3 regions of the Nitrincola sp. genome follow, and region 1 is predicted to be linked to each of the others. Evidence: predicted binding sites of a transcription regulator. Region 1 holds the regulator's gene; each other region holds the start of a gene.
What was found. The regulator FliA, encoded in region 1, starts transcription of late flagellar genes. The targets are predictions, from matches to a motif close to CTAAAGTTNNNNNNNNNNCNGCCGATA.

Region 2: the regulator FliA is predicted to act here: its motif matches at 3,210-3,236, upstream of flgM (flagellar biosynthesis anti-sigma factor FlgM).
Region 3: the regulator FliA is predicted to act here: its motif matches at 3,031-3,057, upstream of fliD (flagellar filament capping protein FliD).

The regions. Positions count from the first base shown of each region.
Region 1 is NZ_JBLXDN010000016.1:3,067-9,119, reverse strand. Features, by position in the region: gene flhA (flagellar biosynthesis protein FlhA) at 1-453, shown strand, start outside; gene flhF (flagellar biosynthesis protein FlhF) at 495-1,937, shown strand; gene ACN0R1_RS12725 (MinD/ParA family protein) at 1,944-2,759, shown strand; gene ACN0R1_RS12720 (RNA polymerase sigma factor FliA) at 2,784-3,494, shown strand; gene cheY (chemotaxis response regulator CheY) at 3,594-3,965, shown strand; gene ACN0R1_RS12710 (protein phosphatase CheZ) at 3,989-4,783, shown strand; gene ACN0R1_RS12705 (chemotaxis protein CheW) at 4,797-6,053, shown strand, end outside.
Region 2 is NZ_JBLXDN010000034.1:18,416-24,468, reverse strand. Features, by position in the region: gene ACN0R1_RS17360 (hypothetical protein) at 106-594, shown strand; gene ACN0R1_RS17355 (DUF6538 domain-containing protein) at 692-2,053, opposite strand; tRNA gene ACN0R1_RS17350 (tRNA-Arg) at 2,231-2,307, opposite strand; gene flgN (flagellar export chaperone FlgN) at 2,343-2,843, opposite strand; gene flgM (flagellar biosynthesis anti-sigma factor FlgM) at 2,849-3,175, opposite strand; gene flgA (flagellar basal body P-ring formation chaperone FlgA) at 3,324-4,028, opposite strand; gene ACN0R1_RS17330 (chemotaxis protein CheV) at 4,095-5,036, shown strand; gene ACN0R1_RS17325 (CheR family methyltransferase) at 5,059-5,898, shown strand.
Region 3 is NZ_JBLXDN010000049.1:11,580-17,632, forward strand. Features, by position in the region: gene ACN0R1_RS19460 (TDP-N-acetylfucosamine:lipid II N-acetylfucosaminyltransferase) at 1-522, opposite strand, end outside; gene ACN0R1_RS19465 (flagellin) at 647-1,468, opposite strand; gene fliD (flagellar filament capping protein FliD) at 1,604-2,986, opposite strand; gene fliD (flagellar filament capping protein FliD) at 3,131-4,486, opposite strand; gene ACN0R1_RS19480 (hypothetical protein) at 4,902-5,222, shown strand; gene ACN0R1_RS19485 (serine hydrolase domain-containing protein) at 5,573-6,053, shown strand, end outside.

The DNA.
Region 1 (6,053 bases):
TTGAAAGATTTTCGTTCTGTCGCAGAAGCTCTGGCAGAAGCCGTAGACAGAACGCAGGACCCTTTGTCGCTGACAGCCGCTGTACGGATTGCCTTGTCCAGGCTGATCGTGCAGAGTATCAATGGTTCTGATCCGGAATTGCCAGTCATTACCCTGGATCCATCGCTGGAGCAGATGTTGCTGGGTTCGATGCAGCAAGGCGGCCCGAATGACGAGACACTGGTGCTGGAGCCTGGTATGGCTGAGCGTTTGCAAACTTCTTTAGGGCAGGCAGCACAGCAGCAGGAAATGATGGGTAAACCTTCAGTGTTGCTGGTGGCAGCACCGATTCGACCGCTGATGGCTCGGTTTGTACGCTATGGCGAGCATCAGGTGCACGTGCTGTCGTATCAGGAAATACCAGAGAATAAGCGTGTGACGATCGTGGCTACAGTCGGAGGTGGTAATGCCTAGGGGTATGCGGGCTTTTAGCAGCTGGCTAATAAGGAATTGTTATGAAAGTTAAGCGCATTTTTGCGCCGGATATGCGTCAGGCAATGCGGCGGGTCAGAGATGAGATAGGTGCGGATGCTGTCATTATCTCCAATCATCGTGTTGCCGGCGGTGTTGAGGTGGTTGCTGCACGAGAAGAGGACTACGAGTTGGCGCAGGCTGAGCTTCGGCGCAATCAGCAGCGTAATCAGCCAAAGAATCGTCCTGTCGCTCCTGTGCCCAGTAATGCGGTAGCGGATGATGCGTTAGCATCGGAACTTCGACGTGCACAGGTGCGCATATCCGAAGCTCGGCGTCGGGCCGAACAGCCTGAACCTCAAGTCAATCAGACTGTTAACCGACAAATAGATGCTGAAGACGATGAAGACCTGCGCTTTATATTACAGTCGCTGAAAACGCGGCAGGAAGAGCAGGCACGTAAAGAAATTTCAAATGAGCACAGCCAAGAGCCAGACAGTCTTTGGGGTTCAGCCACTACGATGCCGGCATCATCATCTGCCGATGAAGAATCCAATCGCTTGGTTAAAAGTATGCAGCAGGAGATACAGCAGCTCAGAACAATGATGGAGCAGCAACTGGGTCAGGGACGGCATTCGTTGGCGGCTCCAGATGTGGTGCCTGATCGTGTCGCAGAAACGCCCTTGCATGCCCGTCTGCATGCATTGGGTCTTGGTGAAAGATTGATTCGCCAGTTGACTGCCAGCATTGAGCCGGACTTGAGTGCCGAGATGGCCTGGAAAAACACCCTGGCGCGGCTGGCAGATTCAGTGCCTGTGGTTGGGGAAGAATACATTGCCCGTGGCGGTATGATTGCCTTTGTAGGTGCCACCGGTGTAGGTAAGACCACTACGATAGGGAAGTTGGCGGCGCGTTATGTGCTGCAGCATGGCAGTTCAGGCTTGGCGTTGGTGACTACGGATTGTTATCGAATTGCTGCACATGAGCAGTTGAAAACATTTGGTCGTATTCTGGATGTGCCCGTGCGTGTGGTGGATGAAAACCATAATCTCGATGAGGTGTTGTTGTCGCTACGTGGTAAGCGCCTGGTGCTAATAGATACAGCAGGTATGAATGCGGGTGATGCGGAAGGTGTGCAACAAAAGCAGATGCTGGCATCCGTATCGGTTCGTCTAAAAAAACTTCTGGTGCTGTCCTGTTCTAGTCAGCGTCAGTTGTTAGAAAAAGCCTGGGCTAATTACCAGGAGCTTGAGCTCAATGCGTGTGTGCTGACTAAGCTGGATGAGTCTGGCAGTATCGGGGATGCTTTGACGCTTGCGGTAGAACGCCGTTTACCGGTGGCCTATGTAACTGATGGACAGAAAATACCGGATGATCTGATTGTGGCTCAGCGTCAGGATTTGGTCAGCCGAGCGGTGCTTGCGGCGCAATATACAGGTTCCGAGACCGACAGTGAAACCGACAGTCAAATGTTCAGGGCGGGTTAGGAATTCATGAAGCAGGCACATCCAGTAAAAGTAATTGCCGTGACCGGTGGTAAAGGCGGGGTCGGTAAAACCAACGTCTCAGTGAATCTGTCGGCTGCGCTGAGTGAAATGGGGCGGCGTGTTGTGTTGATGGATGCGGACCTGGGACTTGCTAATGTGGATGTGTTGCTGGGGTTGCGAGTAAAAAAGAATATTACCGATGTGCTTGATGGCCGCTGCTCACTAGCTGAGGTGCTGGTTAAAGTGGATAAGAATATGTCTATCGTTCCTGCATCTTCAGGGACACAGGCTATGACGGCTTTATCAGAGCATCAGCATGCTGAACTGATTCATGCCTTTAATGATATTGCCGATATGATGGATATTCTGATCATAGATACGGCCGCTGGTATATCGGAGTCGGTGGTTAGTTTTGTTAAGGCGGCTCAAGAAGTATTAGTGGTTGTTTGTGATGAACCTACGTCAATTACCGATGCGTATGCTTTAATTAAGATGTTGAACCGTGATCATAAGATGACCCACTTTCGGATACTGGCCAATATGGTCCATTCGGAAACCGAGGGACGTAACATGTTTAATAAAATACTCACAGTTACTGACAGGTTTTTGGATGTAACGCTTCAATACGTCGGATCAATACCTTATGATGAGGCTGTTCGTAAAGCGGTGCAGAAACAAACGCCTGTTTTAAAAGCATTTTCAGGCAGTAAGGCCTCTGCAGCTTATCGGCAGTTGGCCAATAAGGTAGACAACTGGCCGGTGTTAAAAACACCACGTGGTCATTTGGAATTTTTTGTTGAGCAGTTGGTCAAGCGACATTAACTGGATACTGGAAACTTAGGCTGTATGTATAATCAGCTTCAATTTAAAACCAGTAATGAACTGCTGGAGCAATATGGTCCTTTGGTGAAGCGTATTGCTCAGCATCTGCTGGCTAGGCTGCCATCCAGTGTTGTGCTGGATGATTTGGTGCAGGCTGGTATGATCGGTTTGCTGGAAGCCGCCAGAAAGTTTGATCCTGGCAAGGGTGCAAGTTTTGAAACCTATGCTGGCATCCGCATTCGAGGATCTATCATTGATGAGGTTCGTCGAGGAGATTGGACGCCACGCTCGGTTCACCGTAATGGCCGTCGTGTCAGTGAGGCGATTCGGGTCGTAGAGCTACGTACCGGTCGGGACGCATCAGATGCTGATGTGGCTGCTGAACTGCAGATAACTGTATCGGCTTATCATGCTTTGTTGCAAGACTCGCTGGATAGTCGGCTTTTCAGTATAGATGAGCTGAGCCATGATGAAGATGACTCAGTGGGTATGCAGTTTGAAGGTGATGATCCTGGTCCGGATGAGTCTTTTCAGAGTGCATCATTTCGTCAGGCTTTAGTCGATGCTATTGGTAATTTGCCTGAGCGCGAAAAATTAGTGATGGCACTATATTATGATGAAGAGATGAATTTAAAAGAAATTGGCAGCGTTCTGGGTGTCAGTGAGTCAAGGGTTAGCCAGATTCATACTCAGGCCGCGCTGCGGTTAAAGGGGCGGTTACGTGATTGGCAGTGATTTTTGTTTGTTATCCGTGTCGGGCCTGTCTAGTATAGGTTTAGCACGCTTATCTTTTACTGTAGAAAGCCGGGGGGGCAGTGTCTTGTGAAAAAAGACATCAGGATTCTTGTTGTGGATGATTTTTCCACCATGAGACGAATAATCAAAAACTTGCTGCGAGATCTAGGCTTTACCAACGTGGAAGAGGCTGATGATGGCAAAACAGCCTTGCCTATTCTTAAGCAGGGCCGTATTGAGTTTCTGATAACTGACTGGAATATGCCGGGTATGACCGGTATTGATCTGCTCAAAGAAGTTCGTGCTGATCCAGAGCTTTCACATATACCAGTGCTTATGGTTACGGCCGAAGCCAAACGTGAACAGATCATTGCAGCCGCTCAAGCCGGCGTGAATGGTTATGTGATCAAGCCCTTTACGGCTGTCGTTCTCAAAGAAAAAATCGAAAAAATATTTGAACGTATCACCTGAAGTAGTCGGCAAGAGATGGAATAATGAAAAAAAAGATAGCCTCACTTGAATACGATGGCCTAGACGATCTGCTTGGACAGATGGCCAGAGAGTTGGTCGAGACGATTGACCGAGGAAACCTCAGTCATGCAATGGAGATAATTAACGATCTTCAGGAAGCTCGGCATCAGGTTTTCTATAATGAAGTCGGACATTTAACCCGCGGGCTTCACGAGGCTATCAAGGCTTTCTCTTCCGATATTGATGATAAAATTCCGTCGACAGATGCTGGCAGTATGACTGCAATGACGGATGCTTCTGATCGGTTGGCTTATGTTATAGAGCTGACAGATAAAAGTTCGCATGAAACCATGGATAGGGTAGATCGTTCGCTGAGTCTGGTAGATCGTCTGGATGGGCAGTCTGAGCGCTTTCGTGATTTGCTGCTGTTGGTGGGGCAGTTAGAGGGCGATTTCAAAGCACTGGACGGTGTTTATGACCGTACTTGCGATGTCAAAAATGAATCCGAAAAAACAATAGCAGAACTGCGTGCCACCTTGACTGATATTTTGGTATCCCAAAGTGTTCAGGATATTACCGGTCAACTGATTCGACGGGTAATTACCTTGATGACCCAGGTTGAATCACAGCTGGTCAAACTGATGGATATGGCGGCCAAGGTGGAGCGTCTCACCGGTATCGAAATGCCCCATGGGGATGCTTCCAATGAGGATCAGGATGCGATACGTGCACAGGGGCCACAGCTCAAAAAGAAAGAAGCCGGTGCAGTCAGTAGTCAGGATGATGTGGATGAACTGCTCTCGAGCCTTGGGTTTTGATTAGGAGATCGCTATGAGTTTGGATGTTGATCAGGAAATTCTTGAAGATTTCCTAGTAGAAGCAGGAGAGATACTTGAGCTTCTGTCAGAGCAGTTAGTCGAACTTGAACAGCGCCCTGATGATCGGGATCTGCTGAATGCGATCTTTCGCGGGTTTCATACGGTCAAGGGTGGAGCCGGCTTTTTGCAGCTTGACACTATGGTGGACTGCTGCCACAAAGCTGAAAACCTTTTCGACCTGCTGCGGAATGGTGAGCTAAGTATTTCTCCGTCACTGATGGATGCGGTGCTTCAGGCATTGGATTCGGTAAATCTGATGTTCGAGCAGGTGCGTGGTGGCAAAGAGCCAGTGGCAGCGCCACAATCTCTGCTCGATACACTGGATGCTTATACCAAGGGACAGGTGCCGGAACCGGTTGCCGCGTCACCAAAATCGACGCCCGCGGCTCCTAAGGCCAAACCCGTTACGTCAGCTAACCCCAATACCCCCAATGATGAGTTTGATCAGTTATTAGGGGATCTGGTTGGTGCTGATGCAGCTGCAACGTCATCAGATTCTGATGATTTGATCACGGAAGATGAATTTGATGCGCTGCTGGATGAGTTGCATGGTGCTGGCAAAGGGCCAGGTAAGCATGATGAGTTAACTCAAGCGGCTGCCACGAGTAGCGATGAAATCACTGAGGATGAATTTGAAGCCTTGCTGGATGAACTGCAATCAAAAGGTCAGGGTGCATTTACCGCTGCTCAGGCAAGTGCCAGTGCTGAAGTATCTAAATCTGAACCGATGGATAGCCAAGCGGTACCTGTATCAGATGAACTGGCTGTACCAGCAGAGTCACTAGCGAAACCCGTTGATTCACCTCGTGCCGTGCCAGCTCAGCAGAAGCCAGTGCAGGAAAGTAACGTCAGGGTAGATACGGCGTTGCTGGACAAGATTATGAACATGGTCGGTGAGTTGGTGTTGGTCAGAAATCGTCTGGTAAGGCTCGGTGGGGCACGCGAAGACGAAGAAATGGCCAAAGCCCTGGGAACGCTGGATATGGTAACGGCTGACCTGCAAACCTCGGTTATGAAGACGCGGATGCAGCCAGTGAAAAAAGTATTTGGTCGTTTCCCAAGGCTGATACGCGATCTGTCCCGTAGTCTGAAAAAAGAGATTCGTCTTGAGCTGCGTGGAGAAGAGACTGATCTTGATAAAAACCTGGTGGAAGCACTTGCAGACCCCTTGATTCACTTGGTCAGAAACTCAGTCGATCATGGCATTGAA
Region 2 (6,053 bases), on a different contig from region 1:
GGTGTCACGCTACATCCTTAGTATTTACTGGACTTTGACAAAGTGGACAACCATGACACCCACTTATGAAATTTTACTTTATATATTTATACAGGTTTTTAAATTATGCACTATACACAATCAGAATTTGATTCAAATGAAGAGTACAAATTTTTTACTCGTAACACTGAAAAACTTTCACCAGCTCAGTCATATTTATATCCAAATAGCTTTGAAGATTCAGAAGGCTGCACGTTCTGGGCTAAGCCCGATTTCATCTATCAAGACACCATCTACGTTGAATTCAAGTGCTATAAACTGAATAACAAGAAGACCCAAGACCATGCAGATGAATCGTGGAGCAAACAGCGTCATTGGATAACACGCAAGAACCGCCAGCAGAAGTTACTTGAAAACCATTGGAGCAATTCTGTGTTCAAGCAAGGAATAGTTGCAAGACACTATCAAGGCCGCTTCCTACTTGTATTCAAAGACAACACCAAGCTCTCTACTCAAGCAGTCAACAAGATGAAAGCTGAAAAGATCCCTTGGTGCTACGAATCAGAAATGCTAAACAACCTTGAAGAAATGCTTTCACGTCTCACTATTCACTGATTTCAGTACCAGCAAAGTCTGCAATAACACCTTTCTGAGTCAGACGTTGATATACTGCTTCAGCTTGTAGACTATCTTTCATGGCTCTCAGGGGTGTTTAGAAGCTGTATCCCTGACTATCTTCGTGTTTGTGCATTCTTTCCAGTGCATTGCGTAAGGTTGCCAGTGCTTCAGACTTGCCATAGTGCTGGATCATCTTATTGCTTGCCCAGCCCAGTATGTTGTCGATCTCAAGTTCTGGAATGCTGGCTTCAACCAGTCTGTCTCTCAGTGCATGCCTGAATGAATGGCTGGTACATTCGGGAATGATGGCTCTCAGCCACTTGTTTACGGCATTGCTGCAATTATCCCGTTTGTAGGTGTCGTCCTTGTTGTAGCGTTCAAAGGCGTAAACCTGGCCCTTAGATGCGTTTGCAACAATCTGCTTTGCAACCTCAAGGCTGACACCCGTCAGCGGTACTCGCCTTTCTGAATTATCGTTCTTTAGCTGTCTATTCTTAGCATGCCTTAACCGGATATGAGGTACTGCTTCAGTAAGCACAATGTCTTCCAGCATGAGACCGCCAAGCTCGTTACAACGGCAGCCGGTGTTCAGTAGCAGCCCGACTATCTGAGCTGTTACAAGGTGCTTCTTAGCTACCACAGCCGCATGAATCTCTTTCAGTTCTGACATGCTGGCGGTATGACGCTTGATAGTATCAGAACGAACATTCGCCAGCTCGACATCATCAAAAGGATTTTTAATGGTCATGTCATAGCGTTTGATTAGCGTTCTAACGCCTTTACGGACAATGCCGAGGGCTTTCTTCACTGTCTCTGTCTTGAGGCCTTCAGCGAGCAGCTTATCAACAACAGTCTGTGCATCCCTTGTTCGTATCTCGGCTAAATCCAAAACAGTCAGGCGGTCGATGAAGTAAGCATAGGTTCGGTTGATTTCATTCACTTTCTTCTGGTTCTGGGCCAGTTTCAAGGCTTGATCTCTTACTTCTGTCAGGCTGACCCTTTCTTCGTCATTGAGTATGTCTAATGCACGTTGCTGGTGTGGATGCAAAGGCTTGTAGATAGGATTCCATCTATCGTCATACCCATCATCCGACTGCTGCTCAAGATCCAGCATCATGATGTCATAGCCCCACAGAAACTGATCAAGTGGATGCGCGTTGTTTATCTGTTCTTGGGTTGGCTGACTGGGCTGGCGGGAGATAGGTGCATCTATGAGGTCGTATTTAGCCAAAAACCGAACGGCCTGATCTCGTTCACCAGACCCTCTCATTCTTTCAAATTCAAGGTCATAGCGTTTTGTTAGCTGCTGGGCTTTCCTAACAGCTTGCTGCTGGTCGTGGGTCTTGAGCGACTGCTTGATTTCGCGCTTTTTGAAAACGTCCCTGAGATCCTTGGGAATGTCTCTACGGTAGTAGTAAAGGCCTGACGCTTTCCTGACTAAGTACTTAACCTTCATTTGCAAGCATCCTGCTGTAAAGCGATAGCCACGCATAGTAACAAACTCCGCTGATTCAGTGCGGCATCTGCTGAAGGTCGTACTCTATTTCGTACCCGACTTCGTACCCTTTTAAGGTAGTGGTGAAAGTTAATTTCAATACTATCAAAGAGTTATCTGGAAGTGGTTGATTTGAAATGGCGCCCCAGGCAGGACTCTAACCTGCGACCTGCCCCTTAGGAGGGGGCTGCTCTATACAACTGAGCTACTGAGGCACGGTCGGGATTCTAACGTTAAGCGGATGTTTTTTCTAGGCTTTGCCCAAGCTGCGCTGGCCTTCGTAACGGCCTTCGTCGCCCGAGTTGTTGTACACAGTGTTACTGCGGGCATGACCTTGCAGAAGGGCCAAAAGCTGATCAGTACTTTGCTTACTGCGCAGCAGCACCTGTTCGTTGCGCATATTCAACTTCTTGACCGATTCGAGCTGGCTTTCCAGTTTTTCCCAGGCTTGAGTTAGCAGGGTGTTGGCGGGAGCAGGGAGGTTTTGGAAAAACTCCAGGACGGATTCAGACGTCGGGGAAACCTGCTGCTGATGCAATAGTTCATCTCGTGCCTTGATGGCACGATCCAGCTCAGAAAGGCAGTTAAGTTTGAGCTGGTTGTTTTGCGTCAGCAGGTCGGTGTTACGGTCCTGCAGTGCCTGAAGTTCGGTCTCAAGCAAAGGCTCAAGCTGCTGGAGCAGCTTGGTACTTTGATCGATCAGTCGACCCAGTTGGGCGCTGAAGTTGGCATCAGGTGCACTGACGGTCATCCGCGTTATTCACTCAATAGGCTGTCGAGCTGAAGCATGCTGTCAGCAATGCGCTCATTGTTGATCTGGTAAGAACCGTCTTCAATCGCGGCGCGGATACGGGCAACACGGTCGTTGTCGACGCCTCCGTTATCGGAGCTGTCTACTGAACGTTGCAAAGCCTGCGCAGTATCGCTGATGCGTACGGTATCCGCACGCTGGTCCACGCCTCGCTCTGTTGCCGCCGCCGGCTGGCTGGCTGCACCCGAGGGGGCGCTGCTCTGCTGGTCGCTGACTTTGCCACGGTTGCCAGCCGACTGGGTCGGGGACAGGCCGGGAAAATCGATAGCCATTTTACATTTCCTCGCATTCTGTTCTGTGCAAGGGTATCGGTCGCCTTGAAGAAAACTTTAATCTTTTTTGTTAGGGGTCAACAAAAATTACAGTTGCACACCCAAGCAGGGTCTCAGTATAGCGAAAAGAGCCTGACCCCGCGAGTTGTCAGGGCACTTGAACCTTACCGGGTGCTGTTATGCGGGCACGTATTTCAATATTCGAGCGGCTATTCAGGACAGAAATGACATCTCCTTCCTTACCGTTTTCCTGTGCAATCCCCTCGGTGCGAATCAGGATGCTGCCGCGCCTGGCTTCAATAACGACGGGGTCGCCACGCTGAACAGCCATTGCCTGAGCTAGCATACGAGGCGTAATGACGTTATCAGCACCAATGCTGATTCGAGCGACACGCCCAACAACGTCCTGCTGGCGCTGAAAGTAATCACCGTCCAGGCTGCTGATTTCACGCTCTCTTAATGCCAATTTGCCTGCATTCAGCCGGCTTCCTTTGACGATAGGGCTGGTGGCGACCACAATCGTTTTATACTGCTTGACTGTTCCGGTTACGAAAAGGCTCCAGCGTGGTTGGTTGCAGCTGGCTTTGGCGGTGATGCGTTGGCCGCTTTGGAGCGGTAATTTAACGTTCAGAGGACCCGTGCAGGGAGCAAGTCGAAGCTGGGAGGGAAGCGGGTTGAGCTGAATCTGAAGGCGGCTATCTGGCACTTTGGTAAGAAAGTGTTGTTTAATTGCTTCAGACACCTGAACGTTGATCTGTTCTGAGATAGTATCTGCGGATGCTGGTAAAGCCATTAGCCACCATAAGGTTATGGCCAAGGTGGCAGCAACTGGTGTTAAACTGGAAATACTCACGCGGGTGTCCTGGCGATACGAAGCCGGGCTAAACTTTTTGTTAACGACCTCGGGGTTGGTTAGATCATGTCAGGGATCCTGGATACTGTAAACCTGCGCACGCAGATGGTGGGCCAAAACCGCTTGGAGCTGTTGCTCTTCGGCCTGGAAACCAGTCAGAGATACGGCATCAACGTATTTAAGGTTCGTGAGGTGCTGCAATGCCCAGATCTTACGGAGGTTCCGCGTCAGACGTCCTCTATCAAGGGTATGGCGCATATCCGTGGTGAAACCATTCCTGTTCTGGATCTGTCCGAAGCTATCGGCCGAGCGCCGATCCCGGCCGAAGATCAACCGAAAAGTTTCCTGATTGTTGCTGAATACAACCGCCGTACCCTGGCGTTTATGGTGCGAAAGGTTGACCGTATTCTGAATACTCAGTGGGATCAAATCATGGCCCCGCCGAAAGAGATCGGTAATGAGAACTACCTGACAGCTGTCTTTGAATATGAAGGCAAGCTGGTTGAAATTCTGGACGTAGAACAAATCCTGGCCGATCTGTATCCGATGTCGACCGAAGTCAGTGAGGAAGTCGCAACTCATGAAGTGCGCCAACGTGCTCGCGAGCATCACGTACTTATTGTCGACGACTCGGCAGTTGCGCGTAACCAGATGCAACGCAGCCTGGAAGACTTGGGCGTTAAAGTGTCGGTGGCTAATAATGGCCGTCAGGCCCTGACAATGCTCCATGAGCTGCTGGATCGGCAGGTGGATGTGGAGAAACTGTTCCTGATGGTCATTTCCGATATCGAAATGCCAGAAATGGATGGTTACACCCTGACGTCCATGATTCGTGAGGATACCCGCATGTCTAAACTGCATGTGGTCCTGCATACGTCTTTGAGTGGTGGCTTCAACGTTTCCATGGTTAAAAAGGTCGGGGCTGATGGCTTCCTGGCCAAGTTCAACCCCAATGATTTGGCTGGTGTGGTTGTAAACCGTATCCGCCAGGTTGAATCTGCACAGTAAGTACACATAAGGGAACCGGCCTGTGAGCAGTGGCTTCAGCATATCGCCTGCAGAGTTCAAGGAATTCAGTACTTTTCTTGAGAAGAGCTGTGGCATTCTGTTGGCAGAGCACAAGCAATATCTGGTGCAAAGCCGCTTGAGCAAAATCATGCAGCAGCAGGGTTGTGGTGGGCTTAGCGACCTGGTGCTGCGGTTGAATCGCCCTGGGGGTAATACCCTGAAAGAGCAGGTCATTGATGCGATGACCACCAATGAAACGCTCTGGTTCCGCGATATTCATCCCTATGAAATTCTGCGCAATAAACTGCTGCCGGAGCTGAAGGCGGAAAACCGTTTTCAAAAGCTGCGCATCTGGTCCGCGGCCTGTTCGACGGGGCAGGAGCCTTACTCGATCAGCATGGTGATCGATGAGTTCAAGCAGGGTAATCCGGGGTCCTTTTCTTCCGGTGAAGAGATTCTGGCGACGGATATCTCTTCAACGGTGTTGGAGCAGGCGCGCAAGGGCGAGTATGAAATGCTGGCGCTGGGGCGAGGTCTGTCACAGGATCGTTTGCATAAGTTCTTCCAGTCTTCCCCGCAGGGAAGTTGGACCATTAAGCCGGCGATTAAAAGCCGTGTGCGCTTCCAGAGTCTGAACCTGTTGGGTCAGTACAGTACCTTGGGGCAGTTCGATCTGATATTTTGCCGAAACGTACTGATTTACTTCTCGTCTGACGTAAAGCTGGAAATTTTGCGCAAAATGCATCGGCAGTTGCGCCCTGGCGGTTACCTTTTACTGGGGGCTTCCGAATCTCTGTCAGGACTGAACGACCTGTACAAAATGATCCACTGTCGCCCGGGCATTATCTACCAGGCGATCTGATACCTCCTCAAATACCGAGAGCGGCAATCGCCGCTCTTGCCGCCTTGCCGGTACGACCTTGCCGCTTTCCGCCTGATTTGCCGTTCTGATTTTTTTCGCTTTGCTTTGAACTCTCCATATTAGGGCGTTTCATGCGATTGGCATGAGGATTGCTT
Region 3 (6,053 bases), on a different contig from region 1:
TAACTGGTCGAGAATACGACTACGCCAAACGAGCGTATCTGGGTATCGACGATCTAATTCATACGCTTTTTCATTGGCAACCAGAGCTTCTTTATTTAGCCCTATAACGTGATAAGCCCTACTAAGCCAGACCCATACGCGTTTTTCTGATGGAATTCTTTCACTCAGGCCTGTTAAACGTTTGATGCACTGGTGCGCATCGCCACCGAACAGCTCGTACTGGGCCAATTTTAGCTCAGACAGCGGATGATCACCTTTGGCCAGTTCAATCGCTTTCTGCATAGAGGCACATGCGTTCTTAAGATTCTGCTGCTGAGCTTGTACATTGGCTAACATTTCCCAACCATGAGGGCTTGTGGCATGTTGCTGAGTAAATGCATCGGCCAGTTGGTAGGCAGTTGTCAAATCTGACTTATCAATAGCATCCTGAATTTTTTGCAGGTCCGACACGTGGGCATGGTTTCCCACCGCCTTCTGTGCTTTTGGCTTACCAAACTGTTTTTGCTTACCTTTACGTGCCATTACTCGTAACCCTTATGTGGGAATATTGCTAACCGTTGACTGAATTGTAGCGCAGTAACAAGCACAAAAAAGGCTGGCCAATGGCCAGCCTTCGCTGCTATTTCTTGCTTTAACCGCGAGGTGATTAGCCCAGCAGAGACAGTACAGACTGAGGAGTCTGGTTAGCCTGGGCCAGCATGGAAGTACCAGCCTGCTGGAGAATCTGCGCACGCGTTAGGTTAGATACTTCTACGGCGTAGTCAGCATCTTGAATACGTGAACGAGCGTCGGACAGGTTAGTGACGTCAGTCGTCAGGTTCTCAAGTACAGACTCAAAACGGTTGATCGTTGCACCCAGGGTAGCGCGGTTATCGTCGATCGTTTGCAGAGCGCTGTCGATTGCATCAATAGCATCTTGAGCGCTGCTGAAGCTGCTGACATCAAGTCCGGATACGTTCAAGGTCGCGGCTGTTACATCAACAGTGCTGACTGTCAGGTTATCTACGTCTGCAGTAGTGTTAGCACCAACCTGGATGTTGAGAGTATCAGCACCGTTCAATAGTGAGATTCCGTTGAAGCTAGTGGCGTTAGCAACACGGGTGATTTCAGATACGCGCTCTTCAATTTCTAGAGCGATAGAAGAACGGTCTTCTGCAGTGTTGGTATCGTTAGCCGCTTGGGTAGCAAGTTCACGGATACGCTGAAGGTTGTCGCTGATTTGGTTCAGACCACCTTCCATAGTTTGCGCAAGAGAAATACCGTCGTTGGTATTACGCTGAGCCTGTTGCATACCCGTGATCTGGGCGCTCATGCGGTTAGCAATGGCTTGACCAGCGGCGTCATCAGCAGCGCTGTTGATGCGCAGACCAGAAGACAGACGCTCTTGCGCCTTAGACAGCATGGCCTGAGAGTTGGACAGGTTGTTCTGACCGATCAGGGCAGTGATGTTCGTATTGATCACAGACATGGAAGTGCTCCTTGAAAATTAACTGGCCTTGAGGCCTGCTTTGCGGCGGTTAACCGCCGTTATTTTAATTAACGGCAGGCCAGTCAAAATCTTTAAAAAATTAAGCGCTTTTTTTGTAAAACAATGTAACAAGGCTTAGTTATTATTCTGCATTGCATTGAGCATACTGAACTGCTGAGCCAGATAGGAGCCTGTCGAATTCATCTGGGCGATCATGCCATCCAGTTGAGCAAATTGAGTACGATAGCGGGAGATGTTGCGCTCGATGCTCAGCTCCATTCTGGCTTTACGCTCTGTGAGGTTATCAATGCGCTGCTCTGCATTGTTCACTGAGGTTTGAATCAGACCATCATCGCCGGTGATGGATTTGAGTGTCGCACTCAACCTGCCAGCAAAACCTTCTTCTGATGACTCACCTGCAAAAAAAGAGGTCAGGGCGTCAGGGCTATTGGAGATTGCCTCGTCTAATTTTGTGTCATCTACCTGGAGACGGCCACGCTCATCAATCGCGATACCGAACTGAGCCAAACGTGTAAAGTCACCGCTTCCTAGCGGGTTTGTCACATCACGGCTTAGCCGCGTTTCAATTGTGCGTACGGTTCGGTCGCCTAGCAGCTCGCCAGACGTCTCTCCTTCACCATTGAATGCGGTCATGCGGCCTACAGTAGACTTCATTTCGTTGTAGGTGCTGACAAACTCATTAATCGCTTCTTTTAAAGACTCTTCGTCGCGCTCAATGACAAGGCTAACGGGCTCTTGTGAGACGGATGTTAGGTCAAGCGTCACACCTTGAATAGCGCCTTCCACCCGATTTCCACTGCTGGTAATCGCGATACCATTCACTTCTAGCGCCGCATCCTGGCCGGCGCGGCGTGTAGCGGTATCCATAGCAAGGCCGTCTAGGCCTGAGAAACCAGTAATAGACGCTTCTTTACCGGTTTCTTTTGAGCTCAGTGCCAACCGAAATCCTGTACCGTCGTTCACGATAGAGGCGGTAACACCTGACTCTGCATCGGCATTAATCTGATCGCGGACACTGGCCAAGGTGCTGCCTGCGGCAATATTAATGGTTTTGCTGCTTAAGGCCGGCGCATTAGGGTCAAAGGTGCCATTGGTGTAGGTGGCGCCAAAATCTAGCGTTAGCGTGGTATCGGTGGCCGCCAGTACTTGATCCATCGTGACGCTGTTAGACGCTACGCTGCCCGCCCGTGCTAACTGGGTCACGTTGATGTCGTAACGCCCAGCGTTTGCTGACTCCCCCGCTGTTGCGCTTACTCCTTCGCCAGTCACCGTGCTTTTTTGCTGCTTAAATGTAGAAGCGTCATTTAATGCAGTAATCGATTCTTGCAAACGATCCATTGCCGACTGCAGGCGGCCATAAGCCGATATTTTGGTTTGTTGAGTATTCTGTTGCTGCGTAAGCGGCGTTAGCTTCTGCCGCTCAGACGCTTGCAGCTGAGTCAGCAGGCCATTCAAATCCAAACCTGAACCAACGCCAAGAGAGGTAATCGTCGCCATGTGGCTCAGCTCCTTTTAATTTTAAAAAAATAGACTGAGTAGGTTATCGGCAGAGTGGGAAAAAACTTTAGCCTAGCAGCAGGAGTTAAGCTACAAAAAAGGCCTAGAGAAAGCTCTAGGCCGCGATGGAGAAAGTTAATAAGGTTAGTTTTGGCCTATTTGCCCTAACGTTGCAAGCTGCTGAGTCAGGTAAGCGCTGGTTTGATTCATTTGCCCCACCATGCTGTCCATGGCTGCAAATTGGGCTCGATAGCGCTCAATCGTTTGATCGATTCGGCTCTCGGTGGTGGCAAAACGATCGTTTAACGACGCTACGCGATTCTCAGAGCTAGTCACGGCGTTTTCCAGTCGTCCGCTTGGCCCTATGAGCTGCTCAATCGCTGTTGAAATTTGCCCTGCCATACCACCCTCGCTAGATGCCCCTGCAAAGAAATCCGCCAGTTGATCAGGTTGGTTCGCGATAATGCCGTTCAGTTGGTCATCATCAACCTCTAGGGTGCCATCCAACTGCAGTGAGATGCCAATATCTGAAAGCATGCTGAAGCCATCCCCCTCCGTTCGACTGCTCAGCGCTTGGCGCAAGGTGGTTTCGACTGCACGTGTGGCGCTGTCACCATTAAGCTCACCCGCACTATCGCTTTCCGCGTTATAGGCGGTCAGGCTGCCAATCGTGTTTTTCAGCGTGTTGTAGTCATCAACAAAGGAAGTGATCTGCTCACGAATCGCATCGCTATCTTGGGAGACCGCCAAGGTGCTGCTGGCATTGGCTTCAGAGAGCGTCAGCGTCACGCCTTGAATAGCGCCTTCAACCCGGTTGCTAGCGCTGACGATATCAATGCCGTTGACATTAAACGCAGCATCTTGGCCAGCTTGCACTACTTGGGTGTCACTGGTGGTTACACCAGCATCTAGAATCTGCGAAAAGTTAGTGCTTTGAATGCTAGCGTCAGCACCGGTATCAGTGGCGTTCACAGATAAACGGTAGCCCTCACCATCATTAATGACAGAAGCACTTAAACGCCCATCGCTTTGTGCATTAATGGCATCGCGCATATCTTCCAAGGTGCTGCCATCTTCAAGCGTAATTGGGTCTATAGTGCCTTCTGCCAAAGCAAAGGTCAGCGACTGCGAGCCAGATACCAGGGCAGTGTCCGGCGCTTCCAGGCGCTCCGTTACTAAGCTACCGGCCGTGGCCAATTGATCTACTTGGATGTCATATTGGCCCGGCTGTGCTTCATTGCTGCTAACCGCCGTGACCGCTCCACCTTCTACGCTAGTACTAAGGCTTTCAAAAGCTTCTTGTTCATTCAGCGCTTTAGTAGAAGCTTGAAAAGCGGACAAAGCACTTTGCAATTGCCCATAGGCTGAAATTTGTGCCTGCTCTGTTTCAATCTGCTGCTGAACAGGCTCAAGTTTGGCGCGTTCCGCTTGCTGGAGCTGGGTCAACAAACCATTGAGATCCAAGCCAGAACCAATACCTAATGATGTGATGGAAGCCATAAAATGCCTTTTTCTTAGTGCGTTTTACTACGCGTTTTGCTCGCTATCAGCCGCTCCTAATTAAGAGGCAACATATCTCCTAGCGCAGTACAGTAATCTAATGTCTACAGATTTCAAATGTCGCTATATCTTATAACCATTCGGCGAGATGCCCATTAACTTGAATAGTGTGGCGAATTTTTCAGTATTAATATGTAAAAATAAGTAACATAATATGCCGCTATCTCTATACGCCCCACACCGCAACTCCTAGCTTACTCTCGGAAAGCTGCAGAATTTTGACAGTTCTGCCTCACATTTCACCGTATCGAATACCGTTAAGCAGCATGCCACATAGACCTTGGTCTAACCCAACACCTGCTTTATAATGCACTGCAGCACACCCATTTTGTTGTGACTGCAGGAGCGTTCCCTCATGCCCGCCGAAGCGTTATCCCCCGCCTCCACTGCCTCTTTCCACGTACAGCGTAGCCTGCGTCATTGCCTGTCTAGCGTCGCGGAATTGATGTACGAGAGTGGACACGTGCTTGAAACCATCACCCTGGCGCAGCGGGGTTTATCTCGTCAAGAGCTGGCGTCCTTGAATCGACAGCATTCACGCTGGTCTCTTTGCCAGCGAGTATTAGAGGAGAGTGATGCGGCCACCTTTAACGAGTATGGCCGGTTTGTCTTAACCTCATTAGGCCGCGAACTGATGTTTGATATGTTTGGCCAAGGCGCAGCAGATTGCGCCTAATGTGGGAGTGAAGCACGTATAAAAAACGCCCGCTGGGGGAGCGGGCGTTTTGAAGCACCAAAATTGCATCATGCAATGCGGGTCAGCCTTGGTGCAACTTAACGTAGGCCTAGCAACGAAAGAATAAACAGAACAACAACGATCAGACCTACGATATAGATAATGTTACGCATAACGGCACTCCTTGCTTTAGCGTTTCATGGAAATCAAAGGGTTGCTTCCCTTCAATAATCCTTCCTAGCGTAGCAGGCTTTTTCGCAGTTTGCGTAATGGCGATGACGTCTGCCTCAAGGGAACCTTCATTTCTTACGCTTATCAGAACCTTACTCACCCTCCTCCCTGGTGCCGTAATGAAAACCACTGCCCTTGTATTGTCCTGTGCGATGAGCTGCGTGATGAGTGCGTTTGTGACTCCCATTGCGACAGCGTCAGAGCCTTCTCCAGAGGCGCTAGAAGCCCTGAATCAGCAGGCTCTAGCACTGGGTCGCGTGCATACCGTCGTGGTGGCTTATGAGGGTAATATCATTCATGAGCATCACCAAGGCGGCCCGGGGGTGGCCACACCTGCTAACGTGAAGTCGTTATCAAAAACGGTGTTGGCTGCGGTCACTGGTGCTGCTATTGAGGAGGGCATTGTGGAATCCGTCGATCAGCCCCTGGTTGCTCTATTAGATAGCGTGCCGAGCGGTGCTGACCCACGGGTTAACGACATTACGGTGGCGCATTTGCTGGCTCAGCAAGCGGGCTTAGAGCGCACCTCCGGCAGTAACTATGGCGCTTGGGTGGCAAGCAACCACTGGGTGAATGATGCGCTCACACGCCCGTTTGTCG